2 regions of the Tsuneonella aeria genome follow, and region 2 is predicted to be linked to the other one. Evidence: predicted binding sites of a transcription regulator. Region 2 holds the regulator's gene; the other holds the start of a gene.

Region 1 (15,264 bases), 130 kb from region 2:
AGCGATACCGCGCGGAAAAGCGATTCCGCGCGCTGGGCCTGGGCGCGATCATCTTCTCGGTGATCGTGCTGTTGTTCCTGCTGGTCACGATGATCGGCAACGGCATCGGCGGGTTCCAGCGTGCCGAGGTGCGCGTACCCATCGATTTCACGCAGGCCGGGCTCGCCGCCGATCGGGCGATGCTGGAACGGGACGACGCGGCGGAGCGGCTGCGCGCGCAAGGCTTGCCCGAAGTCGTGCAATTCTTCGCGGTAAAGGAACTCGGCGAGGCCGGCGGATCCGAACTGTCGCCCGAAGCCTGGCGCGAGGTCGCCTCCGCGATCGTGGACGATCCGGCGCTGCTCCAGCGTCAGCAGACGTTCGACCTGCCGGCCAGCGCGGGCCTTGCCGCGGGCCTCGCCGGCGAAGGCAGCGCCGAAGAGCGTCAGCTTGCCCGCTCCCTTGCTCGGGAAGGAAAGCTGGCGGAGCGGTTCGACCCCGGCTTCCTGACCCGGTCGGACGCGACCGACCCACAGGCGGCGGGCATCTGGGGTGCGCTCAAGGGTTCCATGCTGACCATGCTGGTGACGCTGGCGCTGGCGTTCCCGATCGGGGTGCTGGCGGCGCTCTATCTCGAGGAATATGCGCCCAAGAACCGATGGACCGAACTGATCGAGGTTTCGATCAACAACCTCGCCGCGGTCCCTTCGATCATCTTCGGTTTGCTGGGCCTCGCCGTGTTCCTGTGGATATTCCCGGACATGCGATCCGCGCCGCTCATCGGCGGCATGACCCTGGCGCTGATGACGATGCCGGTGATCGTCATTTCCGGCCGCAACGCGGTAAAGGCGGTGCCCCCCAGCATTCGCGACGGCGCGCTGGCGATCGGCGCTTCACCCGTGCAGGTCGTGTTCCACCACGTCCTGCCACTCGCCCTCCCCGGTATCCTCACCGGCACCATCATAGGCATGGCGCGCGCGCTGGGTGAAACGGCGCCGCTACTGATGATCGGCATGCGCGCATTCGTGGCGACCCCGCCCGATGGGCTCACCTCGCCCGCAACCGTCCTGCCGGTGCAGATCTTCCTGTGGTCGGACGAGATCGATCGCGGTTTCGTGGAACGCACCAGCGCGGCGATCATCGTGCTGCTCATCTTCCTGCTCGTTATGAACGGGCTGGCCATTTACCTTCGCAACAGGTTCGAAAAGACATGGTGACCGTCGTCCATCCCAACCTCGATGAGTCCGATCCCAAGATGCGGGCGCGGGACGTTTCGGTATTTTACGGCGCCAAGAAGGCGATCGACGACGTGTCGATCGACATTCCGTCGCAATACGTCACCGCGTTCATCGGCCCGTCGGGCTGCGGCAAGTCCACGTTCCTGCGCACCCTCAACCGCATGAACGACACGATCGCGGGTGCCCGGGTGGAAGGCTGCATCGAGCTCGATGGCGACGACATCTACCGGTCCGGCATGGACGTGGTTCAGCTGCGCGCCCGGGTGGGCATGGTCTTCCAGAAGCCCAACCCCTTTCCCAAGTCGATCTTCGAGAACGTCGCCTACGGCCCGCGCATCCACGGGCTTGCCGAAGGGAAGGCGGAACTTGAGGGGATCGTGGAAAAATCGCTGCAACGGGCCGGACTGTGGAACGAGGTGAAGGACCGGCTGGCCGATAGCGGCACCGCGCTTTCCGGAGGCCAGCAGCAGCGTCTGTGCATCGCGCGCGCGATCGCGGTCGACCCCGAGGTCATCCTGATGGACGAGCCGTGCTCCGCCCTTGACCCGATCGCAACAGCGCGGATCGAGGAACTCATCAGCGACCTTCGCGGCCGTTACGCCATCGTCATCGTCACGCACTCGATGCAGCAGGCCGCCCGGGTCAGCCAGCGCACGGCGTTCTTCCATCTCGGCAAAATGGTGGAGTATGGCCGCACGTCCGACATCTTCACCAATCCGCTGGAGGAGCGGACGAAGGATTACATCACCGGCCGTTACGGCTAAGAACAGGTCATGAGCATGGACCACACCGTCAAGGCGTTCGACGACGACATCACCCGGCTGCGCGGCCTCATCGCCGAGATGGGGGGCATGGCCGAAGTTGCGGTGCAGAACGCGATCGACACGCTGGTCAAGGGCGACGACGCGCTGGCCGAGCGGATCATCGCGGACGACAAGAAGATCGACGCGCTCGAGTCCGAAGTGGACAAGCTCGCGGTTCGCATCATCGCGCTGCGCGCGCCGATGGCGGACGACTTGCGCGAGGTGATCGCGGCCCTGAAGATCGCCGGCGTCGTGGAACGGATCGGCGATTATTCCAAGGCCATCGCGAAAGCGAGCCGGGCGATCGAGGACCGCAAGAAATTCGGGCCGATGACGCTCGTGCCCGCGATGGGCGAGATCGCGGCGGAAATGGTGCACGACGCGATGACCGCATATGCAGCGCGCGATGCCGTGCTGGCCCGCGAGGTCATCTCGACCGACGAGAAGGTCGACAATTTCTACGAATCGATTTTCCGCAACCTTGTCAGCCACATGGTTGAAAATCCTTCGACCATCAGCTCTGCCGCGCAATTGCTGTTCGTCGCCCGCAACCTGGAACGGATCGGCGATCACGCGACCAACGTGGCCGAGATGGTGCACTATGCCGCAACAGGCGCTTACCCCGTGGACGCGGATTTCTGACGCGGCGACGACATTCCGCCGTCGTGAAGATGTAACAATTCTGGTGTGCAGGTGAAACCATGACCGCCGCCAAGCTCCTCCTGGTCGAAGACGACCCCGCTCTCGCTGAACTGCTGGAATACCGCTTCGCCAACGAAGGGTACGCGGTGCGTGCCACGTCCGATGGGGACGAGGCCCTCCTGCTCGCGTCGGAGGATACGCCCGATCTCGTCATCCTCGACTGGATGATCGAGGGCACCAGTGGCATCGAGGTCTGCCGCCGCCTGCGGCGCGACAAGGCGACGGCACACGTGCCGATCATCATGCTCACCGCGCGCGAAACGGAAGACGACAAGATTCGCGGGCTCGAAACGGGGGCCGATGATTACCTGACCAAACCGTTCTCACCCCGCGAGCTGCTTGCCAGGGTCGCAGCGGTGCTGCGGCGCATCCGCCCGGCTCTGGCCGGGGAATCGATCTCGGTGGGCGATATCGCGCTCGACCCGGTCGCCCACCGCGTCACACGCCGCGGACAGGCCCTGCACGTGGGCCCCACCGAGTACCGCCTGCTCCGCTTCCTGATGGAAAGCCCGGGCCGGGTGTTCAGCCGCAGCCAGTTGCTCGACGCCGTATGGGGGTCAGAAAGCGAGATCGAGCTGCGCACGGTCGACGTGCACATTCGCCGGCTTCGTCAGGCGATCGCCGTGGAAGGCGCGAAAGACCCCGTGCGGACGGTGCGCAGCGCCGGATATTCCCTCGAAGCCTGAGCGGGCCGGTTACCGGCAGACCCTGCCGAATCCCCGCGCGGCTTGATCCAGGTGCAGATGATCGGCGTGCGCGGCGTTGTATTTCGGGCTCAGCACCGTGCCAAAGCTTTCGCAGGCATGATCGCGCACCCGGCGGAGAAAGGCGGCCTTGGCCCCATCGCCCGGCCAGTCCCGCAGCACCGAAACGCGCTGCCCATCTTCGGTGACGAACGCCGCAATATCGATCGCGTTGCCGGTGGCGTGTTCGCTCCAAGCGCCGCTCGACCGGCCATAGAGGCGACGGCAGGAATACGTGCCGTAATGCTCGATCCGGTCCAGGGGTGAGCCGAGCGTTTCTTCCGCCGCGGGGCGCACCCCGCTCTCCACCCACCGGGCGAAGGCAGCCGCCACTGCGCATGTCGTGACAGGACGGCCGGGGGCCAGCGGGAAATCATCTCCCACGATCCGGTCCGGCCGGGCACATGCACCCGCGCCCGCCGGATCGAGCGCAGTGAATGCCACGTCGCTCCGCTCCAGGACGGCGCGGCAGGCTGGCCCGTCCGTGCGCAGGGCGGCGAGCTTGCGCGCCGTCGCCCAGCCCAGCGGGTCGCGCAAGTCGAGCGGCGCCCACGGATTGTGTTCGGGATGGGCGTCGAGCCAGGCTTTCGCGCCGAGGAGCACGGCACCCAGCATCAATGCGGCGATCGCCAGGCTGTCGAACCAGCTGAATTTCATGCCGGGACAACGCCGCAGAGAACGACTTGTTCTTCTGCGACACCGCCCTTCGCCGGCCCTCAATGAAAATCGCGCGAGGGCGGCAGCGGCAACAGTTTCGGCACGATCCGCGCATCGCGTGGGTGCCCGCCGGTAAAGCCGCAATCGCGATTGCCGGGGGATGGCGGTTCGCACGGCGGGACTGTCGGCACGGCGCCATCGCGCCCTTCGCCTGCAGGACTGATCCTGGCGGGCAGCGGATTGTTGCAGTGGTCCGCGCGCGCGATCGGCGTCTTGATCAGTTCGTCGCTCAGGCAATGAAGCGCGTGCGTGGCGTCGGTCAGGTGGTGCACGATGACGTGGATTACCTCGTCATCGTACTCCACCCTGCCGCGCACCTCCATCAGCCGGGCCCCCATGATGACCTTGCGGTATTTTTCCATCATGTCGGGCCAGACCACGAGATTGATTACCCCGGTCTCGTCCTCCAGCGTGATGAAGCACACGCCCTTGGCGCTGCCCGGCCGCTGGCGAATCAGCACCACGCCCGCGACATTCACCATCGAACGGAACTTGCGGTCCCGCAGGTCATCGGCACGGACGAACCCGCGGGCGGTGAGCGACGGGCGCAGGAAGCTCAGCGGATGCGCCTTCAGGCTCAGCCGGTGAGTCTGGTAGTCGGCGACGACTTCCTCGGCCAGCGTCATCGCGGGCAGCCGTGTTGCCTTGCGCTCGGCCCCTTCCTCGCGTTCGCGCGCGGCGGCGAACAGGGGCAGATCCCCCGCGCCCACCAGGGTACGCGCGTTCCACAAGGCCTGGCGCCGCGGCAGATCGAGCGAGCCGAAACAATCGGCAGCGGCCAGTCTTTCGACATGGGCCGCAGCGATACCGGCCCGATCGCGCACGTCCCGCACATCGCGGAACTGACCTTCGGCTTCCCGCGCCGCGACCAGTCGGGCGGCGACGAATTCGGGCAGTCCGTCGATCTGGCGCAAGCCGAGACGCAGGCCCCAACCGCCGTCATGACGCCATCTTTCCCCGTTCTTGCGAGGGCGCGGACGCGATGGGCACGCGTGTGGCACCGGTTCCAAGGTGCAATCCCATTCCGAATGATTGACGTCGATCGGCAGCACCACGACGCCGTGTTCTTCGGCATCGCGCACGATCTGCGCAGGCGCATAGAAGCCCATCGGCTGGGAATTGAGCAAGGCCGCCGCGAATGCCGCCGGGTAATGGCATTTGAGCCAGCTCGACACATAGACCAGGTGCGCGAAACTGGCGGCGTGGCTTTCGGGGAATCCGTATTCGCCGAAGCCCTTGATCTGGTTGAAGCAATTGTGCGCGAATTCGGGATCGTAACCGCGCGCGATCATGCGGCCGACCATCATGTCCTGGTGTTCGTTCACCATGCCGCGCGACCGGAACGTCGCCATCGCCTTGCGCAGGCGATTGGCATCGGCATTCGAGAACTTGGCGGCGTCGATGGCGATCTTCATCGCCTGTTCCTGGAAGATGGGGACGCCGTATGTCCGGCCAAGGATCGAGGAAAGCTCGTCGGCCGGGCCGTGATCCGGCGATGGGCTCGGCAGATTGAAATCGGTCCGTCCTTGCCGGTGTTCCCGCCGCGCCTTGAGATAAGGATGGACCATGTCGCCCTGGATCGGCCCCGGCCGCACGATCGCCACCTGCACCACGAGGTCATAGAATTCGCGCGGACGCAAACGCGGCAGCATGTTCATCTGCGCCCGGCTTTCCACCTGGAACACGCCGAGCGAATCCCCTTCGCACAGCATGTCGTAAACCGCCGGTTCCTCCTGCGGCAATGTCGCCATCGTGTGGGAGACGCCGTGGTGGGTGCCGACCAGTTCGAGTGCCTTGCGGATGCAGCTCAACATGCCGAGCGCAAGGATATCGACCTTGAAGATACCCAGTTCGTCGATGTCGTCCTTGTCCCATTCGATGAAGCTGCGATCGGGCATCGCGCCGTTGCCGATGGGAACGGTTTCGACCAGCGGGCAGTCGGTGAGGATGAAACCACCGACGTGCTGACTGAGATGCCGTGGCATATCAATCATTTGCCTCGTCAACTTGAGAACCCGCCGCAAATAGGGATCGGACAAGTCGAGCCCCGTTTCGCGCCGGACATGGTCCTCGTCGATCTCGCGTCCGTGTCCGCCCCACACGGTGCGTGCGAGCGAAGCGGTCACGTCCTCGCTCAGCCCCATCGCCTTGCCGACTTCGCGTATCGCCATTCGGGGGCGGTAGTGGATCACGGTCGCGCACAGGCCCGCGTGCTGGCGGCCATATGTGCGATAAATCCACTGGATCACTTCCTCGCGCCGTTCGTGTTCGAAATCGACGTCGATATCGGGCGGTTCGTTGCGTTCCTCGGACAGGAAACGGTCGAACAGCAACTGATGCTCGGCCGGATCGACCTCGGTTATGCCGAGACAGAAGCATACCGCCGAATTGGCCGCGCTGCCGCGTCCCTGGCACAGGATGGGCGGATCCTGGCTGCGCGCGAAATCGACGATTTCCTTGATGGTCAGGAAATACTGCGCGATCGAAAGCTTCCCGATCACGCTGAATTCGCGTTGAAGCGTGTCCCGAACGGCCCGGGGTATCCCGTCTGGATAGCGCCATTCGGCCCCCTTCATCGTCCGGTCGACCAGGTATTCCTGCGACGTCATGCCCTGGGGGTAATCGCGCTTCGGGTATTCGTATTTCAGTTCCTCGAGGCTGAACCGGCAGGCATCGGCCACCGCGCGCGATGCCGCGATGGCGTGAGGCCAGCGGCCGAACAGCGCGACCATCTCGGTTGGCGATTTGAGATGCCGTTCGGCATTGGGATGGAGCAGGTGGCCGGTATCCGCCACCGTGGTCTTGTGCCGGATCGCTGTCATCACGTCGTGCAAGGGGCGCTGTTGCTGCACGTGATAATGCACGTCGTTGGTGGCGAGCAGCGCAAGACCGTTCGCCTTCGCGAGCGCATCGAGCCGGTCGATCCGCGCGATATCGTCACCGGTATAAAGATAGCTGGCGGCAAGATGGCGCAGCGTGGGGAACTGCCGCGTCAGGTGGGGGAGGATGTCGGCAAACGCGATCGCGTTCCGCGTCTCGGCGTCCTCTGCCAGATCCGTTGCCGAATCCGCGCGGCGCAAGGGAACGACGTTGTTCGCAACCGGGATCGTGAACGCATCCGCCAGATCGCGCGGCGGCAACAGGATAAGCTGCACGCCTTCCGCATGTTGGGCGAGCATCGGAAGCGATATGTGGCACGCGCCCTTGTCCTGCCATTCGCCGTCGATCGTGCGCATCCGCCCGGCCGAGATCAGCCGGCACAATCGTCCGTAGGCCGCGCGATCGGTGGGATAGGCCAGGAACGCCAGCCCTTCGATCGTCTCGATCCGGCAGCCGATGACCGGCGTGAGCTTGAGCGTCCGCGCCGCGCCATGGATGCGAACCACCCCGGCCATCGAATTGGCGTCCGCGATGCCGACCGCGTCATAGCCAAGCCGCCAGGCGCGTTCGACCAGGTCCACGGGAAGCGACGCACCGCGCAGGAACGAGAAGCAGCTTGTCACCCCCAGTTCGACGAAGGGCGCGCGCGGCGGCGCGTCGATCAGGTCGGGATCGGCTTCGATCCGCCGGCGGGGAATCTGGAAATCGTTTTCGGGCATCGTGCGCCCGCCTTCATCAAGGTGCGGGCATCCCCGCAGGCGCGGGAATGACGATCGGGGAAGGCGGCCGGATCACGTCAGTTCCTCCAGCCGTTCCTTCACCGCGGCGAGATCGGCGTCGAACAGGCGCGATTGTTCCTCGCGCGCCGGGCCATCGAGCCGTAGCAGGTAGGACGGGTGCGCGGTGACCCACAGTTCGCTCCCATCCTCCAGCGGATGCGGCGCCCCGCGCACTTTCGAGATGCTCACCGTCTTGCCGAGCATGCCGCGCGCGGCGCTCGCCCCCATCGCGAGGACCAGCCTGGGCTGGACGAGTTCGCGCTCCCCCTCGAGCCACCAGCGGCAGATGTCGACTTCCTTGGCGGTGGGTGTCTGGTGCAGCCGCCGCTTGCCGCGCTGGACGAACTTGAAATGCTTGACCGCGTTGGTGACGTAGGCGCTGCGCCGGTCGATCCCGGCGCGTTCGAGGTGCCGGTCGAGCAGCTGCCCTGCCGGGCCCACGAACGGGCGGCCAGCGAGATCTTCCTGGTCGCCTGGCTGTTCGCCCACGATCATCAGGGCCGCATCGCGCGGACCTTCACCCATCACCGCCCGGTTGTCGAGCAGACCGATCGGGCACATCCGGCAGGCGTGGATCGCCTTGTCGATCGCGGAGAGCGACGTGGGCCGTTCACCCATCTCCAGCGTGCCGGCGGCGACCATCTGCGACTCCCGCGATTGCGCCCCTGCGACAAGCTCGGGAATGAGCGCCGCTTCGGGCATGTTCTTCCAATATTTGCGGGGCATTTCCTTCAGCATCGCCCCGACCTTCAAACGCGCGGGATTGAAGATCGATGCATAATATCTGCGCCACAGCTCCTCCGTGGGATCGCCCGCGGGCGCATCGGAACGCTGCGCAGGCGGCCCTTCTTCCAGCACGGCGCGATCCCAATGGAGCGACCCCCTGGGGGTGAGGATCGACCACGTCATGTTGGCGAAGCGGCGGACGAAGAACCCCGCGTTGGCGCGCAGGATGTGATGTTCGGGTTCGAACCAGGCGACGTAATGTTCGCCCGCGCCCCCATCCCCGCCTTCGACCAGGCGGAAGCGGACGAAGGCGCGCATCTTGTGGATGTCGCGGCGCACCGCGCGCGCCATTTCGTCCAGGCGGCGCACTTCGGGATCGGCGCCGTCTTCCAACAGGCGCGGACTGCCCTGCATTCGCCACAACAGACGATAGAGCAGGGCAAAGCGTTCGGGATCGGAATGGCAGATCGCCGTCTTCGCCAACTGGACGAACGCGCGGCTGGCGCGCACCGGCGGGGCATCGGCGCCCGGACTCGGAAGGCGGCGCCGTCCGCCTGCGAACAAGTCCCCCGCGCCGCCCGGCTCGATCCACGCAACCCGGTCGGGCGGCACGTCGCGCTGGACCAGCGCGCGCGCCTGGTCGCGCCAGAACTCGAAGTCATCGGGCTCGGGCAACGTGACGCCGAACGCGCCGGGCAGGCGCATGTCGCGAAAGGGCGCGCTCATGGCGAACGAGGCCGAAAACACAGGCTCATGCCGCGAACAGCTCAAGCTGCTCGGTCTTCGGCGCCAGCAGCGCGCGAAGATCGGCGCGGTCGGTGAGCATGACCGGCCGCCAGTCGGCGGTGACGATGAACGGCCGTACCTTGGCAATCGAGACGGTGAGCCGCGCTACGTCATCCAGCCGCATCGTCCGGTGGCGGCGGCTGGCGAGAATCCGTTCGACCGCCCGCACGCCCAGGCCCGGCACGCGCAGCAGCGCCTCCTTCCCGGCACGGTTCACGTCCACGGGAAAGCGTTCGCGAAACTTCAGCGCCCAGGCGAGCTTGGGGTCGATGTCGAGCGGCAGGTTGCCGTCCGCTTCGGTCGCCTGCATGACTTCCGCCGGCTGATAGCCGTAGAACCGCATCAACCAGTCCGACTGATACAGGCGATGCTCGCGGACCAGCGGCGGGCGCTTCAGCGGCAGCACCGCGCTGGCATCGGGAATGGGCGAAAACGCGCTGTAATAGACCCGGCGCAGGCGGAAGCTGTCGTACAGCCGGCTCGCCTTGCTCACGATATCCGCATCGGTTGCCGCATCGGCACCTACGATCATCTGGGTGGATTGTCCCGCGGGGGCGAAGCGCGGCGCGTGCCTGAACCGTTTTCGCGCGTCGCGGGTTTCGACGATATCGCTTTTCACCTTGCCCATGGCGCCTGCGATCTGGCGCGCATCCTTGTCGGGCGCGAGCCGGACGAGACCGGCATCGGTCGGCAATTCCACGTTGATCGACACCCGGTCGGCGTAGAGCCCCGCCTGATGCACCAGCTCGGGGTCCGCCTCCGGAATGGTCTTCAGGTGGATGTAGCCGCGAAAATCGTGTTCTTCGCGCAGGATCCGCGCCACTTCGACCATCTGTTCCATCGTATGGTTCGACGATTTCACGATGCCTGAGGACAGGAACAGCCCTTCGATATAATTGCGCCGGTAGAAGCTGAGCGTGAGGTCCACGACCTCCTGCGGGCTGAACCGCGCCCGGCGCACGTTCGAGCTCTTGCGGTTGATGCAATAGTGGCAGTCGAAGATGCAGTGATTGGTCAGCAGAATCTTGAGCAGCGAGATGCAGCGGCCATCGGGCGCATAGGCGTGGCAGATGCCCATGCCTTCGGTCGAGCCGATCCCCTTCCCCCCAGTGGAATTGCGCCTGGTGGTGCCGGACGAAGCGCACGACGCATCGTACTTCGCTGCGTCGGCCAGGATGGCGAGCTTCTCTATCGTGCTTAACGGACCCATTCGTTCTATATATGTTCTCGCAACAGATTCGCCAACACCAATCGTTCGGTGACGATCACGCTCGGCGGAACTGGCGGGTGCGACCATCCGTTTCGTGCCGGAACCTCCAGAAAAGGAACGCGCGATGCCATTTGCCACCACCCGGGACGGAACCAGGTTACGCTGGAAGGAACTCGGCCAAGGCCGTCCGGTGATGCTCATTCACGGCTGGCCGCTTTCCGCCGACAGCTGGGACCCGATCATGATCGCGCTGGCGGACAGCGGCTATCGCGCGGTCGCGTATGACCGGCGCGGGTTCGGGCATTCGGATCATGCGCCCACGGGCTATGATTACGACACCTTCGCCGACGATCTGGCTGACGTCATGGCGGACGCCGGCGTGGAAGTCGATGCGGCCCTTGTCGGCTTTTCGATGGGAGGCGGCGAAGTCGCCCGCTACCTAAGCCGGCATGGCGGCCGCGGCGTGAGCCAGGCAGTGCTGATCGCATCGGTCGTGCCCTACATGCTCAAGACCGACGATAATCCCGATGGCGTGCCGCAATCGACCTTCGACCAGATGACTGCCGGGATGAAGAAGGATTTCCGCCACTTCTTCACCGGCTTCTTCGAGGATTTCTACGGCGACGGGGTGCTGGTGAACAAGGTGAGCCAGGAAGAGAAAGACTGGGCGTGGAGGACCGCCATGCACGCCAGCCAGTACGCCACCCTGAAAGCCGCCGAAGCGTTCGCCACGACCGATTTCCGGCCCGATCTCGCCAGCTTCACGATGCCCACGCTGGTGATCCACGGGACCAAGGACGTCACCGTGCCGATCGATGCCACCGCGCGCGCGGTCGCAAAAGCCGTGCCGGGTGCCACGCTGGTGGAATACGGTGGGGAGCCGCACGCCGTGTTCGCCACGCAGACCGAGCGGCTGGCGAAAGACCTGGTCGCATTCCTCGACCAGGGCGGTCGCAGCGGCGGGGCCGCCTGACCGGCCCGGCAGGTTTACGGATCGCGCGTTTCCTTGCGCCTCCCCGGGTCTCTTGCGGGGGCGTAAACCATGTTCCGACAATCGATATTAGGGTTGCGGATGAACTGTGGCAGGGATGGAACCGCTGCGCGTCTACGAGCCCGATGACTTTTTCGAGCGCCGGGCGTCACGCCGCGTGGAAGTGACGTGCGAGGCGGTGCTGGAGACGATGACGTCGCGCGCGTCGGGCAGTTTGTGGGACATTTCGGAAAGCGGCGCCCGGCTGGCAGTGATCGATCCGCCCCAGGCCGGTTCCACCGCCTTGCTGCGCTGGGCCGGCCGGGAAGCCGTATGCACCGTGATCTGGTCGGAAAACGGCCAGTGCGGCGTATCCTTCGCGCGTGCGCTCGACCCGGCGGTGGTGGTGGAGACGGCCAGCGTCAACCGGGTGATCGAAATGCCGATCGCGCATGTCGGCAATATCGCGCAGGGCCGCAAGCGGTCAGCCTTCCGGGCATCGTTTCAGACCGTGGCGGACGTGGCGGCGGAGTAGCGGGGGCAGTCAGGCGCACAGGCCTTGCAGGAACCAGTCCGGCACCCCGCCGCGCCCATCGCCCAGGATCCCGAGCCGATAGATCCAGTACCGCCGGCCCTGCGCGTCTTCGATGCGATAATAATCGCGCAGCCGGGCAGTGCCCTTCTCGCGCCACCACTCCGGCGCGATCCGTTCCGGCCCTTCCACCCGCACCACGTCGTGCACCTGTCCCCGCCAGCGGAAACGTTGCGGGTAGCCGTCGGGCGTCGCGTAGAGCACCGCGATCGATTCCGCCTTGTCGAGCATCTTGAGCGGGCGGGCATGGAACGCCAGTTCGCCCTGCTGCGGCGGTTCGGGTTCCAGCGGCGGCTGCCAGCGCTGGGCGCGTTCGGGAATGTGGCTGGGGTGGAGCACGGGACGGCGCACGGCCTGCGGCCCCAGGCGCACCGTCAGCCGATCGACCAGCGCCGCCAGCGAGGTGCCAGAATCCTCCGCCGCGGCTTCGATATCCGCTTGCGCCGAGGCCAGCGGTTCGGCCCAGCTTGCCCGCAGCCGCACGCATTCGATGCCGAAGCCGGCGTCCACATCGTCGAGCCGGGCGGCGAACAGACGCACGATATGCCCCGCATCGCGCGTGGCGGCGGCCAGTTCCAGGTTCCGGACAGTCACCTCGCCATCCACCTGCCACATGCCGAGTTCGAGCCGGCGGGCACCCTGCCCCAGCCTTTCTAGTTCGCGGGCCATGTCATCGGCGAGGTCGGCCATCACGCTATCGAGCAGTTCGCGGTGGCGGATCGGTTCCATCAACCGGCGCTGGACCAGCGGCATGCTAGCGGGGACGACCGGTAGCAACGGTTCAGACACTTTGCCGAGCAGCTGGTCCATCCGGACGAGCGGATTGGCAACCGCCGACCTGGCGCGAAACCGGCGGTGAAGCGCATCGCGTCCGTGGCGTTCGCCGAACCGGCCGGTCAGATCACCGATACGCTTCAACCCCAGGCGGCGCAGCACTGCCACGACCGCGTCATCCAGGCGCAACGATGCGACAGGCAATTCCGCCAGGCAGGCGGCGATGTCGTCTGCCGGAGACAGGATCGTGCCGTCGGGGCCATAATGCGACAACGCCCAGGCCGCGCCGGCGGTCGGCGCGATGGCGAAGCGGGCGGCAAGGCCCCGGGCGGCAAAGCGCGCGCGGGCATCGGCGAGCAGTTCCGCCTCCCCGCTGAACAGGTGCGCGACCGCGGTCATGTCGATCAGCAGGCCGTCGGGCGCATCCATCGCCGACCATGGACCCCAGCATAGCGACCATACGGCCAGCTTCTCCAGGAAAGCATGGTCGCCCGGTGGATCGCTGGGTGCCACCTGGATCGCCGGATACAACGCCCGCGCATCGGCCAGCATCATGCCGCTTCGCGCGCCGGCGGCAAGACCGGCGGCGTTGACCGCATCGATGCGCGGTCCGTGTGCGGTTTCAGCGATCAGCGCCAGTGGCGCGGCGTCGGCGCCTTCGCCCGGCGCCAGCCCGTTACCAAGCCGCCAGCGATCGATCGCCAGCCGCGGCAGCCATACCGACAGGATGCGGCGAGGCCGTGCCTGCACCGGTATCGGGGCCCGCGGGGCGATCGGCGACGAGGCGGGCCGCGGCAAGGCCATGTCCGTCATCGTGCAGGGTCCATGTTCCAGGGGGATGGCGGCGTGCGCGAAACAGCTCGGCACGCCATGCGGGGATGCCGGGCGCGGCGGCGTTCCAGCGCGGTGGGGGTGAAGGGGCGGCAGCAACGTCCCACCGCATCCGCGCGGACGACAGGTCGCGTTCGGCATCGAGGCGCACCAGCCACAATGGCACGCGGTGCCTTTCGGCCGCCAGCGTAAGCCGGCGCGAAGCGGTAAAATCGAGCGCGCGCGGGTTGCCCGCCAGTTCCCCGATCACCACGGCCAGATCGCGGCAGCGCAGCCCTTCTTCCAGCGCGAACAAGGCGTCTTCCACCTTGTTGGCCACCACGTGGATCAGGCGGTTGCGGAAGGCGGCGGGCAGGCCGGGACGATAGGGACGCCCGCCCACGCGCAGCGCGGCCTTGTCCTGCACCCACAGCACGGCGCGGCGATCCGCGATTTCGGCCAGCGCGGAAGAAGCCCCCGCCGGTTTCCCTGCCGCCGGTTTTCCTGCCGTCGGTTTTTCTGTCGCAAGTGCATCGGCCGCCAGTGCATCGGCTGCCAGCGCCAGCGCCGCGGCCGCCCCGCTCGCTTCCCGCGAACTGGCGAACACTTCGCTATGCCGAACGGCGGCAAGGCCAGGCCGCCATGCCGGCGCCGTGGCGGACACCCGGGCAAGACCGGCGGCGGTCGGCATTTCGGCAAGCGGTGGCATGGCGGAATATCGACTCATTTGTTCCGGTTATGTTCCATCATGGATCGATTCGCAACGGTCGGAACAACCTGTCCCCCGCCCCGTTCGCCAAGGAAAGAAAGGGAAGCCCATGAAATATGATCAAGGCAATGCCGACGAATTGAAGGAAAAGTTCTGGCGCAATTTCGCCGACTCGCCATTCGTGTTCGTTTCCTTGCAGAGCACGGCCAACGATGCCCTCGTGATGACGGCCCAGCTCGACAAGGATGCCAACAGCGCAATCTGGTTCTTCACCAACCGCGACGGTCACCTTTCCGAAATGGGGCCCGCCACCTGCACGTTCGCTGGCAAGGGACACGACCTGTTCGCCCGCTTCGAAGGGGTGCTGAGCGAAGAAACCAGCCGCGAACGGCTGGACAAGCAGTGGTCGAATTTTGTCGAGGCATGGTTCCCGGGCGGGAAGGACGATCCCAACCTGCTGATGCTCCGGATGGACCTGGGCCAGGCCGAGATCTGGGACAGCGACCTTGGCGTCATCACTACCGCCAAGATGGCGCTCGGCATGGATGTCCGCGGCGACACGGCGGGCACGCACACCGAAACCGCGCTCTGACGCACCCCGCGATGCAGGAAGGGCCGCCTCTCCGTACGGAAAGGCGGCCCTTTCTTTTTGTGCCTTTACGGCCTGACCGCGGTTAGCGGGCGTCCTCGGGGACATCGATCGGGAAGGAATGTTCCTGCCCGCCGATATCGTCCACCACTTCCACGATACCGCGGCCCAGCAGGCTGTTCCGGCGGCTGTAGCCGAAATAGACCGCGAACCCGATAACCGTCCACACCGGCAGCACCAGCATCGCTTCCAGCGGC
Region 2 (15,264 bases):
ACTACTCCCCTGCAGGCTCCGCTGTCACGTTGTCATTGGGACGGGACGGCGAGCGGGCGCTCGTCACCGTTGGCGATGAGGGGCCGGGGCTCTCGCCGGAGCAGCAGGGACGGGTGTTCGAGAAGTTCGAACGCCTTGGCCGGGGTTCGGAAGGGGGGTCGGGCCTGGGTCTGTACATCTCGCGCCGATTGGCGCGTGCGATGGGCGGGGACCTGACGGTCGAGAGCGTGCCGGGTTCCGGCGCGCGATTCACCCTGGCGGTGCCCGCGAGCGACTAGCCGCGGTGGCGGCGTGCCGAGCCGCCCACGAACATGAGCGCCCCGACGATCGCAGTGATTGCTCCGTAAAGCGCCAAGGACCGGTCGGCGAGCATGGAGCTCCCGGCCGGCCACATCACGATCCCCAATCCCTGCAGCACCCACAGGTCGCCGGAGAGGAACAGCGCCAGGCCAAAGGACCTGCGCAACCAGCCCGATCGTGCGCGATTAGCGCTTGTCGACCGTCACGTAATCCCGCTCGGTCGGGCCCGTGTAAAGCTGCCGCGGGCGGCCGATCTTCTGGCCTGGGTCGGAAATCATCTCGTTCCACTGAGCCACCCAGCCCACGGTGCGGGCCAGCGCGAACAGCGCGGTGAACATCGTGGTCGGGAATCCGATCGCCGACAGGATGATGCCGGAATAGAAATCGACGTTCGGGAACAGCTTCTTCTCGATGAAATAGGGATCGTTCAGTGCGATCTCTTCCAGCTGCAAGGCGGTTTCGAACAGCGGGTCGTTGACCTTCAGCGCTTCGAATACTTCCCGCACGGTCTTCTGCATCACGGTCGCGCGCGGATCGTAGTTCTTGTACACACGGTGTCCGAAGCCCATCAGGCGGAACGGATCGTTCTTGTCCTTCGCGCGGTCGATATAGTGCGGAATCTTGTCCGGCGTGCCGATCTCCTTCAGCATGTTCAGCGCAGCCTCGTTGGCTCCGCCGTGGGCCGGGCCCCAGAGGCAGGCGATGCCCGCGGCGATACACGCGAAGGGATTGGCGCCCGAGGAGCCGGCCAGTCGAACTGTGGAGGTCGATGCGTTCTGTTCGTGATCGGCGTGGAGAATGAAGATCCGGTCCATGGCGCGTTCGACCACGGGGTTCACTTCGTAGGGTTCGGCAGGAACGCCGAATGTCATTCGCAGGAAATTGCCGGTGTAGGACAGCGAGTTGTCCGGATAGAGGAACGGCTGGCCAACCGAATACTTGTACGCCATCGCCGCGATCGTCGGCATCTTCGCAATCAGGCGGTGGCTGGCGATCTTGCGTTGCTGCGGGTCGGCAATGTCCGTGCTGTCGTGATAGAATGCGCTCAGCGCGCCCACAACGCCGCACATGATCGCCATGGGGTGCGCGTCCCGCCGGAACCCGCGATAGAACGTCGCCAGCTGTTCGTGCAGCATGGTGTGGCGGCTGATGGTGTAGGAAAACTCGTCGAGCTCTTCGCTGGATGGAAGCTCGCCGTTGAGCAGCAGGTAGCTGACCTCCATGAAGCTGGAATGTTCCGCAAGCTGCCCGATCGGGTACCCGCGGTGAAGCAGCACGCCTTCATCGCCATCGATATAAGTCAGCGAGCTTTCGCAGCTCGCGGTCGACGTGAAGCCCGGATCGTACGTGAACGCACCGGTCTGCGAATAGAGCTTGCGAATGTCGATGACCTGGGGCCCCACCGTGCCCTCCAGGACCGGCAGGTCGATGCCCTTTTCGTTATAGCTCAGCGCCGCCTGCGTGTCCGCCATCGTCTTCTCCTTAAACTTCGGTTCGTGCCTGTGCGTCGATGCGCGCGAGCGCCTCGTCGCGCCCCAGCAGGACTAGTACATCGAATATGCCCGGCGACGTGGTTGTGCCGGTAAGCGCCGCGCGCAAGGGCTGGGCGAGCTTGCCGAGGCCGAGGCCCACCTCCTCCGCATATGCCTTGAGGTTGGCCTCCAGCGCCGCGAGGGTCCAGTCGTTTTGGGTTTTCAGCCGGTCAGAAATGTTTGCGAGCAACCCGCGCGCGTCGTCGGTCAGCAGCGCTGCCGCCTTTTCATCGAGTTGCAGGGGCCGCTGTGTGAACAGGAACCGCGCGCCGGCGGCAAGTTCGACCAGGTCCTTTGCCCGCAGCTTGAGCTGCGGCATGGCGGCGGTCAGCAAGGCCCGGTCCACGTCAGGGCCGATCCGCGGGGCCACGAGCTCTGCCAGACGGGCATCATCCGCCTCGCGGATATAGTGGCCGTTGAGATTGAGGAGCTTCTTCATGTCGAAGCGGCTCGGACTCCGGCCGACGCCCGAAAGATCGAAAAGTGCGACCGCTTCGTCGCGCGAGATTTCCTCGCGGTCGCCGTGACCCCAGCCGAGGCGCAGGAGGTAGTTGAACACCGCTTCCGGCATCAGCCCCATCTCGTCGCGATAGGCGTCCACCCCCACCGCGCCGTGGCGCTTGGACAACTTTGCGCCGTCACCGCCCAGGATCATGGGCACGTGGGCATAGACCGGTTCAGGCCAGCCCATGGCGTGGATGATCGCGAGCTGGCGGAACGCGTTGTTGAGGTGATCGTCGCCCCGGATGACGTGGGTCACGCCCATGTCGTGATCGTCGACCACCACGGCCAGCATGTACGTAGGCGTACCATCGGACCGCAGCAGTACGAAATCGTCCAGCTCGGCATTGGCAACGGTGACAGTGCCCTGGACTTCGTCCGCGATCGTCGTCTCTCCGTCGCGCGGCGCCTTGATGCGCACCACGAACGGCCGGTCGGATGGCCAGGACGACGCATCGGCATCGCGCCATTCGCTGTCGATGCGGAAGGTGCGGCGCTCCGCCTGGGCGGCGGCGCGGCGCGTGGCGAGATCTTCGGGGGTCAGGTAGCAACGATAGGCCGCGCCCCGCTCCAGCAACTGGTGCGCCACCTGTGCATGGCGTTCAGACCGGGCGAACTGGAACACGGGCGGCTCGTCTCCTTCCAGGCCGAGCCAGCCCAGCCCGTCGAAGATTGCGGCGATCGCGGGTTCGGTGGACCGCGCGCGATCGGTGTCCTCGATGCGCAAGAGATATTTTCCGCCGTGTCGGCGGGCATACAACCAGTTGAACAGGGCCGTGCGCGCGCCGCCTATGTGGAGGAATCCGGTGGGCGAGGGGGCGAAGCGGGTGACCACTCCTCCGCTTGCGCTTGCCATCCGAATTCGATTCCCTATCCAATGGTTACATGGCGATCCGCACCGTCCCGCTCGTGCCCATGGGTGAGGAGCCATCGATCGATGCTGCGATGCAGCAGCCGCCTTGGCGGAACACGCTGCGCTTGTCCACCCTCGCGGACCGCGCGGAGCGTTGGCTGGACTCAGCCGGTTTCGACCGGGCGCCGTGGCTGGCGGTGGCGCTGGCCGGCGGGATCGCTGTCTGGTTCGTGCTTGCTCGTCCGGCGGGTTGGATCGCGGCATTGTCGGGCGGGCTCGCCGTGGCGGCGCTGGCGCTGCTCCACTGGCGAGGGCGGGACGACCGCAGCCACCTTCGCCTCGCAGCGGTCACAATTGGTCTGGTCTTCGCGATCGGAGTCGCGCTCATTTGGACGCGGTCTTCCATCGTCGGGACGCCGCCTCTCGAGCGGCCCATGACGGTGATGCTGGATGGGCGCGTACTGGAGCGCGAAGACCAACCCGCGCAGGCTAGGGTTCGCCTCACGCTCGCCTACCGGGAGGGTGACACCGGGCAGGCACGCAAGGTTCGGGTGAACGTCCCGGCCGACAAGCTGGCCTCCGAGGTTGCGGAAGGTGCGCGTGTCCGCCTGCGCGCGCGCCTGATGCCGCCCGCGGCGCCGATGGTACCGGGCGCTTACGACTTCGCACGGACGGCGTGGTTCTCAGGGCTTTCTGCGACCGGTAGCGCGGTCGGGAGCGTCGAAATTGTGGAGGCGCCGCACCGGCGGGACGCGCTAGCCCGGTGGCAGCGTTCCCTGGCTGAACATGTCCGTTCGCAGGTCGCCGGCTCCGAGGGGAGCATCGCGGCCGCGTTTGCCAGCGGCGACCGCGGTGGCATTTCGGAGCGCGATGAGCAGGCGATGCGCGATTCCGGCCTGACACATCTTCTGTCCATCAGCGGATTGCATGTCAGCGCAGTGATCGCGGGCGCCTATGTCCTTGCCATGCGCTTGTTCGCACTCTGGCCGTGGCTCGCCTTGCGAATTCGGCTGCCCCTGGCGGCGGCCGTTTGTGGCGCAGTGGCAGGCGTCGGCTACACGCTTCTGACGGGGGCGGAGGTGCCGACGGTCCGCAGTTGTATCGGGGCATTGCTCGTCCTGGGGGCGCTGGCCTTGGGACGGGAGCCCCTATCGCTCCGGATGGTGGCAGCAGCGGCCTTCGTGGTGATGCTGTTCTGGCCAGAGGCGGTGGCGAGCCCCGGCTTTCAGATGAGCTTTGCCGCCGTCATCGCGATCGTCGCGCTGCACGGGGCGGGCCCCGTTCGCGCCTTCCTCGCCCCGCGCGAGGAAAGCTGGCTGGAGCGGATGGCGCGGCGGCTCCTGATGCTCCTTCTTACCGGGGTGGTCATCGAATTGACCCTGATGCCGATCGTGCTGTTCCACTTTCATCGCGCGGGCTTTTACGGCGCGTTAGCGAATGTCGTGGCCATCCCGCTGGTGACCTTCGTTACGATGCCCCTGATCGCTGCCGCCCTGCTGTTCGATCTGGTCGGGGCCGGGGCGCCCCTCTGGTGGTTGACCGGGAAGTCGCTTTCGCTTCTGCTCGATATCGCGCAATTCACTGCATCACAGCCGGGCGCGGTCAAGCTCATGCCGCAGATGAGCTGGATTGCGTTCGCGTTGTTTGTCGGCGGGGGCCTGTGGCTGGCGCTTTGGCAAGGCCGCCGGCGGCTGTTCGGGTTAATTCCCGTTGCCGTCGCATCCGGCCTTTTGATTACAACGCCTGTGCCCGATATCCTGGTCGCCAGCGACGGCAAGCATGTTGGCGTGACGGGAGAGGGAGAGCGACTGATCGTCTTGCGCGAAGGGCGAAGCACGTTTGCAAGGGACAACTTGCTGGAGCTGGCAGGGATGCAGGGCGAGCCGCTGCCTATCGGGGAATGGTCAGGCGCGCGGTGCAGCCGGGATTTCTGCACCATGACAATCCACCGGGGCGGCCGCGACTGGACCGTTCTCATGGCGCGCAATCGATCGCGGATCGAAGAACGCGCGCTGTCCGCGGCGTGCCAGCTGTCCGATATCGTCATCGCCGATCGCTGGCTTCCGCGCAGTTGCCGACCGCGCTGGCTGAAGGCGGACCGACGCTATCTAACCGAGAGCGGCGGCCTCGCGATCGACCTTGACGATGCGCACGTGCGCTCGGTTGCCGAAGGGCAAGGCGCCCTTCCCTGGTGGACGAAACGCGGGACTTGAATGTTCCGCCCGCGTCCTAGTGATAACGCCGGAGGAGGCCTGCCAGCTTGCCCTGGACCTGCACTTCGGCAGGCCGGTAGATCTGGGGATCGTAGGCGCCGTTCGCCGGATCGAGCCGGATCATCCCGTTCTCGCGCCGCAGGTACTTCAGAGTCGCTTCCTCGTTCCGGATAAGGGCGACCACGATCTCGCCGTCGCGCGCCGCGTCGGTCTTGCGTACCAGGGCGAAATCGCCGTCGAAGATGCCCGCTTCGATCATGGAATCGCCGGACACCTCGAGCGCGTAGTGTTCCCCGGGGCCAAGCAGCGCGGCCGGAACGGGGAGGGTCGCCTCGCCTTCGAATGCCTCGATCGGAACGCCGGCGGCAATCCGCCCGTGAAGCGGCAGGTCGACAACGTCATTGGCGGGCTCCGGACGGCGATCCGCCTTGAATGCGTGAGTCTCGGCCACTTGCTTCGACCGCGGGGCCGGAACAGAATCACCAGGCTGCCGAACCACCTCCAGCGCGCGGGCGCGATTGGGCAAACGGCGGATGAACCCACGTTCCTCGAGTGCAGAGATCAGTCGGTGGACGCCCGACTTGCTCTTGAGATCGAGCGCGTCCTTCATCTCCTCGAACGACGGCGAAACACCGTCGGCCTCGAGACGAAGCGTGATGAACTGAAGAAGTTCGCGTTGCTTGGCAGTCAGCATGCGTGGGCCCTTTGCAGATGTTACCAAGGCGAATGTTCCGCATCGGAACGAACGTGGAACAATTAGGCAACTTCTGGTGGCGCGTCAAGCGTTGGTGGGTTGCACCGGTTTGGTCGGATGGGTGAGCGCGTTCAGCCCTGAAGCAACCGGCGGGTCGCGGCTTCCACGTCGTCCTCCCGCATGAGACTTTCCCCGACAAGGAACGTTCGGACCCCGGATTCCGCCAGATGCTCGCAGTCAGCGTGCGACCGGATGCCGCTCTCCGCGACGAGAAGAACATGTTCCGGCGCCAATCGCGCGAGCCGCCGGGTGGTATCAAGATCTGTCGTGAAGGTCTTGAGATCGCGGTTGTTTACGCCGACAAGGTGGGACCGGAGCACAGCCGCACGCTCCAGTTCGCGTTCGTGATGGACCTCCACAAGGACATCCATGCCGCGCTCCAGGGCAGCGGCCTCGATTTCGGCCATCTTCGCGTTATCGAGGGCGGCCACGATAAGCAGGACCGCGTCGGCACCAAGGGCGCGCGCTTCAGCGACTTGCCACGGGTCGACCACGAAGTCCTTCCGCAGCACCGGAAGGGCACATGCCCGGCGCGCGTCGGCCAAATAGTCGTCGTGACCCTGGAAGAAGTGTTCGTCGGTCAGCACTGAAAGGCATGCCGCGCCGCCCCGTTGGTATGCGATGGCGTGTTGGGCAGGGCGAAAATCGCTTCGGATCAGGCCTTTGGAGGGCGAAGCTTTCTTTATCTCTGCAATCAGAGCAAACCCATCCCGCGACCGCCGGCGGAGAGCCGCCTCGAACCCGCGGGGTTTTTCCAGGCCGCGCGCTGCGCTATCCAGATCGTCCAGCGTCGCCCGTGCCTTGCGATCGGCGACTTCGAGGCGCTTTCTCGCGCAGATTTCTTCGAGGCGATTCATCGGGCGAGCTCGATCCAGTCAGCAAGCAGCCGCTCAGCGGCGCCCGTATCGAGCGCTTCGGCTGCCATGGCGGCCCCACCGACGTAATCGGTCGCCCGTCCCGCCACCATCAGGGCCGCTGCCGCATTGAAAAGCACCGCGTCGCGATATGGGCCGGGGGCGCCCATCAGCAGCGCCTGAAGGGCGCGCGCGTTATGCCTTGCGTCACCGCCACGGATCGCCTCGATCGGCGCGGTGGGGAGGCCTGCGTCCGATGCACGGGCGCGCCGCATTTCCCATTCATGGCCGCGGACTTCGGCGACCTCGTTGCCACCGGCAAGGCTAAGTTCGTCGAGTCCTTCGTCGCCCGATGCGATCAGCGTCCGCTCGGTGCCGAGCCGCGCCATGGCGTCGGCATAGATGGGAACGTAGGCGGGGCGCGCGATCCCGATCAACTGCATCCCGACCCCGGCGGGATTGGATAGCGGGCCCATCAGGTTGAAAATCGTCCGCCGGGCGAGCCTTTGACGGATGGGCTGGATACGCCGCATCGCAGGGTGGTGGTTGGCAGCGAAGAGGAACCCAATTCCGAGGATTTCCAGAGACTTCTCTGCCGTTCTTCCCGCCGCTTCCATGTCGAGCCCCAGCGCCTCGAGCGTATCGGCGGCGCCGGCCTTGCTGCTGGCCGCGCGGTTCCCGTGCTTTGCCACCGGCACACCGCAGGCCGCGACCACCAGGCTGACGGCGGTGGAGACGTTCAGGGTGTGGTGTCCGTCGCCGCCGGTTCCGCAAACGTCGATCGCGCCATCGGGCGCCGTTACCGGAAGCAGCCGCGCGCGCAGCGCCCGGGCCGCGCCAGCGATCTCGCTCGCGGTCTCCCCGCGGTCAGACAAGTCGCACAGGAAGCGGGCGGTCTCCGCTTCATCCACTTCGCCGTCGAGCAAGGCACCGAAGACGTCTTCGGCCTCGCTTTCATCGAGGTGAGGTTCGGCTTGCGGGAGCGTTCTCATGTCGTCGTCCTTTCAAGCCCGCCGCAGATCGCGAGGAAATTCGCCAGCAACGCGTGCCCGTGCTCCGTAGCGATGCTTTCCGGATGGAACTGGACGCCGTGGATTGGAAGGTCGACGTGGCGAAAACCCATGACATGCGCATCGTCCGCCGTGGCATTGACGGCCAGCACATCAGGCACGTCTTCCACAACCAGCGAGTGATAGCGGGTGGCGTTGAAGGGGGAGGGCAGTCCCAGGAAAACGCCGCTGCCGTCATGCGTGACGGGCGAGGTCTTGCCGTGCATCAACCCACCGCGCACTACCCGGCCACCGAAGTGCTGTCCAATCGCCTGATGGCCCAGGCACACGCCAAGCAGGGCGCGGGCCGAGGCCGCGCAGGCCGCGACAACATCGAGGCTGATCCCGGCCTGGTCGGGCGTGCAGGGGCCGGGCGAAATCACGATGCCGGTCGTGCCGATCCGCATCGCATCGGCCACCGAGATCGCATCGTTTCGCTCCACCTGCACCTTCGCGCCCAGTTCCATGAGGTAGTGGACTAGGTTGAACGTGAAGCTGTCGTAGTTGTCGATGACGAGGATCATGGTGCGCGATCCGCGAAATGATCGGTTGCCCGCACGAGTCCGTCAACGATGCCCGGCTCGCTCGCGGCGTGGCCTGCGTCCGGCACGATCCAGAGTTCCGCTTCAGGCCAGGCCTTCTTCAGTGCCAAGGCGGAGGCGGGGGGAGTGCAGATGTCGTGGCGGCCCTGCACGATGATGCCCGGTATCCCGCGAATGCGATCGGCATCCCGCAAGAGCTGCGCTTCATCGAGGTAGAAGTTCTCGAGGAAGAACTTGGCGCAAATGCGCGCGAAGGGGACGGCTTTTGCAGGGTCCGCAAATTCGTCGAGCAGGCCGGGCGAGGGCAGTAACGTGGCGACGTATCCTTCCCACAGCGACCACTCCCGCGCCGCTGACAGCCGTGTCGGTTCATCCTCGCTCGTCAGCCGGCGGTAGTAGGCTGCGACAAGATCGTCCCGCTCGGCTTCGGGAATGAGGCCTGTGAAGGCGTCCCATTGTTCCGCCATGATCTCGCTCGCGCCGTATCTGTAAAGCCAGTGCTTTTCCCGTTCGCGGGCAAGGAAAACACCGCGCAGGACCAGTTCGGTCGTTCGCTCCGGGTGTTTCTGCGCATAGGCGAGGGCCAGGGTCGCGCCCCAGCTGCCGCCGAACACCTGCCACGCGGCGTGGCCGCACATCGCCCGCAGCCGTTCGATATCATCGACGATCCGCCATGTGTCGTTGGCCTCGATGCCTGCGAACGGTAGCGATCGCCCGCAGCCGCGCTGGTCGAACAGCAGCACATCGTAACGCGCCGGATCCCACTGCCGCCGATGGTTGGGATGCATTCCGCCGCCGGGGCCGCCATGGAGAAACACGGCCGGCTTCGCGTCCGGTGTGCCGACGCGCTCGTAGTAGAGCGAATGTCCTTCGCCGACATCGAGCATGCCGGTCTCGTAGGGCTCTATTTCGGGGTAGAGCCTGCGGCGTTCGGTCATTGGTCGCGTTCCTCTACGACGATCATGGGGCCCATCGGGGCGCGCGCGTCCATCCGGTCAGCGGCAGGGTCCCACAGCGCCGATACCGAACCATCGAGGTAAAGCGCGTTTGGTGTCTTCGCTATGTCGCGGAAGAACCGTGCGATCTTCCCGAACGAGACCGCGCCTTCGCTGATGACGAAATGCGCACGGCCGGAGCCGTCAATGCCAACTCCGTTGCGGATCGTGCGGCTCGGACCGTCTTCGGTGATTTCCGGGTGGAGCTTTCCGCCGACCACAAGCATCGGGCCGCTCTGCGTGCCGAACTGCGGGCGGTCCCCGATCTGGGCGTAGAAATCGTCCGCCGTCATGACCCGCCACTTCGCTCCGGTGCCGAAAAACACTCCGTTGGGCTTCAGGTGGAAATTGCCGGCACCGTCGTTGCGATTGAGTTCGCGCCCGCGTTCGCCGTCCTTGACGTAATAGCCGATCGGCTTGCCTTCACCGTCGAACATACCGGCATTGACCGCGAATGCCACCGCAGGCGCGTCGTCCGGGCGGCCCGCGGCCATGGCGGCGAAGTTGCGAAAGGGCGGGTTGCCAAGGACAGTCGAGATATGGTGCCGGGCCGGTTCGGCGATACAGTGCGTGAATCCTACCCCTTCGAACGTGGCAGACGTGCAGGCCAATGCCACTTTCGGCGTCGGCGCAGGGGAGGGGGCGGCGACAATCGCCTTGCCCGGATTTTCCAGGTCGATCCGTGTTACCGGCTCTCCGCCGGCTTGAGGCCCGCAGCCTGCCACGAAAGCGGCTAGCGCCGCCGCGTGCCACTTCATTGACCGAACTCCGGCTCGGCGGCGACCCGATAGGCCTCGCGCGCGGCAGCGAACAAGGCGCCCGCCTTGGCCTCGCACTCGCGCTGTTCGTATCGGGGATCGCTGTCGGCCACGATGCCTGCACCTGCCTGGACGTGGAGGGTACCGTCCTTCACCACTCCGGTGCGCAGAACGATACAGGAGTCGAGTGTTCCGTCGGGTGCGAAGTAACCTACCCCGCCCGCGTATGGGCCACGGGCGTCGGGTTCCAGTTCCGCGATGATCTCGCACGCGCGGATCTTGGGCGCACCGCTGACCGTGCCCGCCGGAAAGCCGGCGAACAGTGCATCGAGCGCGCCCTTCGCGGGATCGAGCGTGCCGACAACGTTGCTCACGATGTGCATGACATGGCTGTAGCGTTCGACCGTGAAGCTATCCGTCACCCGGACCGAACCGGGGGCAGAAACCCGGCCGACGTCATTTCGGCCGAGATCCAGCAACATGAGGTGCTCGGCGCGTTCCTTGGGATCGGCGAGCAGGCTCTGTTCGGCCGCTCGGTCTGCCTGAGGATCGCTCCCACGCGGCCGAGTGCCGGCGATCGGCCGGATCGTGACCTCGTCGTCCCGCACCCGGACGAGAATTTCCGGGCTGGACCCGACGACCGCAAACCCGGGCAAGTCCAGGAAGTAGAGGAACGGGCTGGGGTTCACGCGCCGCAACGCGCGATAGAGCGCAATGGGCGGAAGGGAAAAAGGGCAGGTGAAACGCTGTGACAGCACGACCTGAAAGATGTCGCCTGCCGCGATGTATTCCTGCGCCCGGCGGACCATCTGCGTGAAGTCGCCCGATGCCATTGCGGCAACCGGTTCCACGCGGGGCGCATCGGCCGTGCGAACGGCTGGCGGCGCCGCCCTTGCAAGTTTGCCAAGTGCGCAATCGATCCGATCGGTTGCTGTCTCGATCGCGCCTTCGGGCGACACCCCCTGGGTCGGCCAGAGCGGCGCGATGCAGAACAACTCGTCGCCCAGACGGTCGAACACCAGGATCAGCGTCGGGCGGACGAACAGCATGTCGGGAAGGCCGAGACCTGTTCCGCGCGGCGCGGGAATCTTCTCAACCAGACCGATTGTCTCATACCCGAAATAGCCGACGAGGCAGGCGAGGGCAGGGGGCAGGGCGGGCGGCGTGTCGATGCGGCACGCCTCCACCAGCGCGTGCAGTTCGGTGAACGTGTCGCCCTCGCACTCTTCGAACGCGGTGCGATTCGTTTGCCATCTGCGGTTGATGGCAGCCCGCGCGCCGTCGGCCCGAAACAACAGGTCGGGATCCAGCCCGAGCAGGCTGTACCGGCCGCGTACCTCGCCGCCTTCCACCGATTCCAGCAGGAAGTCGCCGCGCCCCGGCTGCATCAGCTTTCGCGCCGCCCCGACCGGCGTTTCCGTATCCGCGACCACCCGTCGCCAAACCAGGGCGGGGCGGCCGCCTGCAAGAGCCGCGCGGGCCTCCGCGGCATTCTCGGGCCTCAAGCCGTCCAAGACGGCCGACCTCAGTTCGCGCCGACGAGGCGCTTGCGGACGGCCTCAACCGCGTCCGCGTTGCGTTCGATCCCCACGTCCTTGCGGATCGCCGCGCGCATCGCATCGCCATATTCACGGCCGAGCAGCTGACTAAGGCTGGCGGAGGCCTGAGCCACCACCGGATCGCCGGGGGTGATCGCGCCGGGCCGGATGGAGTCCAGTTCGATCACGTACCAGCCGATGTCGTTCGGCGCTTCCAGGCGCTTGACGCTGTTCTGAGCCATTGAGAACAGGAGAGCGAGCGGCGGCGGGACCCGCTGGCCCTGGCTTGCCAGTTCCTGCCTGGACATGCTGACCTGCTGCGGCGCCGGGATCGCAGCGGTTTCGGCATCGATGGCCGCCTGGAGCGACTGGCCCTTCGCCATGCGCGCGACAATGCGGTCGGCGGCGGCCTTCGCGGCGCGTGAGCCGACCGAGCGGCGCCAGGCGGCGACAACGTCGTCACGGATTTCGGCGAGCGGCGCCGCGGCCGACGGCGTAATCCGGCTGGTCTCGAAGACCAGATAGCTCTGCCCGCCCGGCATGGCGGCGATCTGGGGCTGGCCTTCCTCCATCTCGAACGCGCTTGCCAGCGCGGGCGCGAGCACTTCCGGTGCGCGCTCGGTCGCCGAACCATAGACCCGTCCGTCCCCTACCAGCGGCGCGGTCGTCTGCAGGTTTACCTTGAGCGAGCCGGCGATGTCGGTGAGCGCGTTGCCCTCGTCGATCTGCTGCTCCACTTCCGCGGCGAGCTCGGACAGTGCACGGGTGCGCTTTTCTTCCGTGAGCGTGGCGGCGATCGCTCCGCGAACCTGGTCCAGAGAGCGGGCGGGGATGGCAGAGACATTGTCGACCCGTACGACATACCAGCCCAGTCCGCCGCGCGTCGGCCTTGCTATCGCGCCCTTGGCTGTGCCGAAGACGGCCTGCGCCACGGCCTGCGAAGACTGGCCGGCGTAGGCGCCGCGTTCGACACCCTCGATCTTGCGCGTTTCGAGCCCCGCTTCGCGCGCCGCCGCCTCGAGGGCGCCGGGACCACGTGAAGCGATTGCCTGTGCCGCCTGCTGAGTCGGCACGATCAGCTGCGTCAGGGTCCGGGTCTCGCGCGCGGCGTACTCGCTCGCGCGGTCGCGGGCGTAGCGCGCGGCGATTTCCGATTCGCTCGGGGTGATATTGCCGAGCGCGGACGCGTCGAACGTGGCGTAGCGCAAGACGCGCCGTTCAGGGCGGATGAAGTCAGCCTTGTTCGCGTTGTAGAACGTGTTCAGCTCGGCCGCGGTGGGGTCGCTCGCGGGCACGAAAGCGGAACTCGGGATGACCGCCACCGCGCCTTCCCGCCGCTCGCGGGCGAGTGCGGCGTAGCGAAGCGCAATCTTCGAAGGCATGCGCGCGCCGAATGCAACGGGAACCAGGGCCTGCTGGGCGAGAAGGCTGTCGGCGAGATCGCGCCGGACCATCGCGTCGGTCAATCCGCGCGAGGCGAGAAGCTGCTGGTATGCCGTGTCGTTGAAGGTTCCGTCGGCGCCGGCGAACGCCGGAATCCGGCGGATTTCGCTGTTGACGAGGTTCGTCCCGGCACCGAGCCCGTTCTTTTCCGCCCAGATGCTGATCGCCTTGCGATCGAGGAGCTGGTTCAACACATCGGTGAGGCCGCCCTGCTGGACGAACGCCTCCATCGACATCGTCGGGTTCTGCGCGCGAATCTGGTCGAGCGCCGTGTCGGCCGCCTGCGAGAGTTCGCTGCTCCCCACCTTGTCGCCGCCGACCACCGCGACCGTATCCCCGCCGCTGATCCCGCCCGGCGCGCCCGTGCCCGAGACATCGGCGACGACGAATGCGAGGCCCAGCAGACCGATGAAAGCGATCGTGACGGCAAGGCCGATCCTGGTCTTGAAGATGTTGCGGAAGAACTGGAGCATGAAGAACGGCAAGCCTGGCTGAGGGTGAACAGCGCGCGCGATCGCGCGAACGGGGGCGAGCTGTAGAGAGGCTGCGACCTCGCCGCAACAGGTCTGGACCGTTTTGACGCGAAGACGTTTGGGCGCTAGCAGGCACCCGGCCGCTACCGCTATGAAAGCGGCGAACCCCCATTGTTCAAGGCATTCGAGGATATTTCATGGCCCTTCGGCCTTACGTCGTCGGCAACTGGAAGATGAACGGCACGCGCGCCATGCTCGCGGAAGCGCGCGCGATCGACCGGTCGGCCCAGCGCCTGATGAAAGTGGAAGTCGCTCTGGCGCCACCGTTCACCCTCATCCACGCTGTCCACAAGGAGGTGGAAGAGATTGGGGTCGGCGCGCAGGATTGCCATGCGCAGGGGGATGGTGCCTTCACGGGTGACATATCCGCCGCAATGGCCGCCGATGCAGGCGCCACGTTCACCATCCTTGGCCACAGCGAGCGCCGGCAGGGGCATGGCGAGACCGATGCGGACGTGCTTGCCAAGGCCGGCGCCGCGCTCGATGCCGGCCTCCAGCTCATCATCTGCTGCGGCGAAACCGAGAGCGTTCGCGACAGCGGCAACGCCGTTCAGGCCGTGACCGACCAGCTGCGTGCGTCGCTTCCGCAGACGCTCGAATCGGCGAGCGAGAAACTGACCGTCGCGTACGAACCGATCTGGGCGATCGGCACGGGCCGTACGCCAACCGTCGGCGACGTCGAATCGATGCACCGCGCGATCCGCGCCTTGCTGATCGACCGGTACGGCGAAACGGAAGGGGGCGCGATCCGCATCCTGTACGGTGGATCGGTCAAGCCGGAGAACGCGCGGGAATTGCTTTGGGCAGCGGAGGTCGGCGGGGCGCTGGTGGGCGGCGCGAGCCTGACCGCCGAAAGCTTCATGGGCATCGTCATGGCAGCGGTCGACCTTCAGGAAGCCTGAGCCTGGCGCTGCACTCCCCGCGCGCCCTTGTGGTTACGGTGGCCCGCGCCTAAGTGCACGGCCATATCATTCGGATTATTTCAAACATGTCGCTTTTCCTCTTTCTCCTCGTCGTCCAGGCCATCGTGGCCGCTGCGCTGGTCGGGGTCATCCTCGTCCAGCGTTCCGAAGGCGGCGGCCTGGGGATCGGCGGAAGCCCGAGCGGCATGATGAGTGCGCGTGGCGCGGCGGACTTCATGACCCGCGCCACCCGTTGGCTCGCAATCGTTTTCGTGGGCCTTTCGATCGTGCTGGCGGCCATTGCGGCGAGCACCGGGACTGGTGTGACTTCGGTAGAGTCGACTCTCGATCGCGCCGCACCCGTTCGGCAACCGGCCACTCAGCCGGCCGCGCCGCCCGCCGGGGACGACCCGCTGGCCGGCATCGCCGACTGATCCATCCGGCCTGAATCATCGCCAAGGCGGTTGTGGATTGCGGCGTAGTGCCGTGCCAATCCG

Evidence for each region. The regulator LexA, encoded in region 2, represses DNA repair genes until DNA is damaged. The targets are predictions, from matches to a motif close to GTTCCNCNCTTGTTCT.
Region 1: the regulator LexA is predicted to act here: its motif matches at 10,566-10,581, upstream of GRI40_RS01920 (putative DNA modification/repair radical SAM protein).

What each region holds. Positions count from the first base shown of each region.
Region 1 is NZ_WTZA01000001.1:383,441-398,704, reverse strand. It holds gene pstA (phosphate ABC transporter permease PstA) at 1-1,196, shown strand, start outside; gene pstB (phosphate ABC transporter ATP-binding protein PstB) at 1,190-1,981, shown strand; gene phoU (phosphate signaling complex protein PhoU) at 1,991-2,662, shown strand; gene phoB (phosphate regulon transcriptional regulator PhoB) at 2,722-3,408, shown strand; gene GRI40_RS01935 (extensin-like domain-containing protein) at 3,418-4,122, opposite strand; gene GRI40_RS01930 (error-prone DNA polymerase) at 4,182-7,781, opposite strand; gene GRI40_RS01925 (UdgX family uracil-DNA binding protein) at 7,854-9,293, opposite strand; gene GRI40_RS01920 (putative DNA modification/repair radical SAM protein) at 9,319-10,563, opposite strand; gene GRI40_RS01915 (alpha/beta fold hydrolase) at 10,688-11,536, shown strand; gene GRI40_RS01910 (PilZ domain-containing protein) at 11,652-12,068, shown strand; gene GRI40_RS01905 (DUF6504 family protein) at 12,078-13,649, opposite strand; gene GRI40_RS13770 (hypothetical protein) at 13,576-14,436, opposite strand; gene GRI40_RS01895 (pyridoxamine 5'-phosphate oxidase family protein) at 14,528-15,010, shown strand; gene GRI40_RS01890 (amino acid permease) at 15,093-15,264, opposite strand, start outside.
Region 2 is NZ_WTZA01000001.1:516,381-531,644, reverse strand. It holds gene GRI40_RS02575 (sensor histidine kinase) at 1-278, shown strand, start outside; gene GRI40_RS02570 (hypothetical protein) at 275-466, opposite strand; gene GRI40_RS02565 (citrate synthase) at 486-1,772, opposite strand; gene gltX (glutamate--tRNA ligase) at 1,783-3,189, opposite strand; gene GRI40_RS02555 (ComEC/Rec2 family competence protein) at 3,219-5,399, shown strand; gene lexA (transcriptional repressor LexA) at 5,416-6,093, opposite strand; gene trpC (indole-3-glycerol phosphate synthase TrpC) at 6,225-7,010, opposite strand; gene trpD (anthranilate phosphoribosyltransferase) at 7,007-7,999, opposite strand; gene GRI40_RS02535 (anthranilate synthase component II) at 7,996-8,580, opposite strand; gene pip (prolyl aminopeptidase) at 8,577-9,536, opposite strand; gene GRI40_RS02525 (phosphodiester glycosidase family protein) at 9,533-10,351, opposite strand; gene GRI40_RS02520 (anthranilate synthase component I family protein) at 10,348-11,739, opposite strand; gene GRI40_RS02515 (peptidylprolyl isomerase) at 11,877-13,805, opposite strand; gene tpiA (triose-phosphate isomerase) at 14,003-14,767, shown strand; gene secG (preprotein translocase subunit SecG) at 14,854-15,201, shown strand.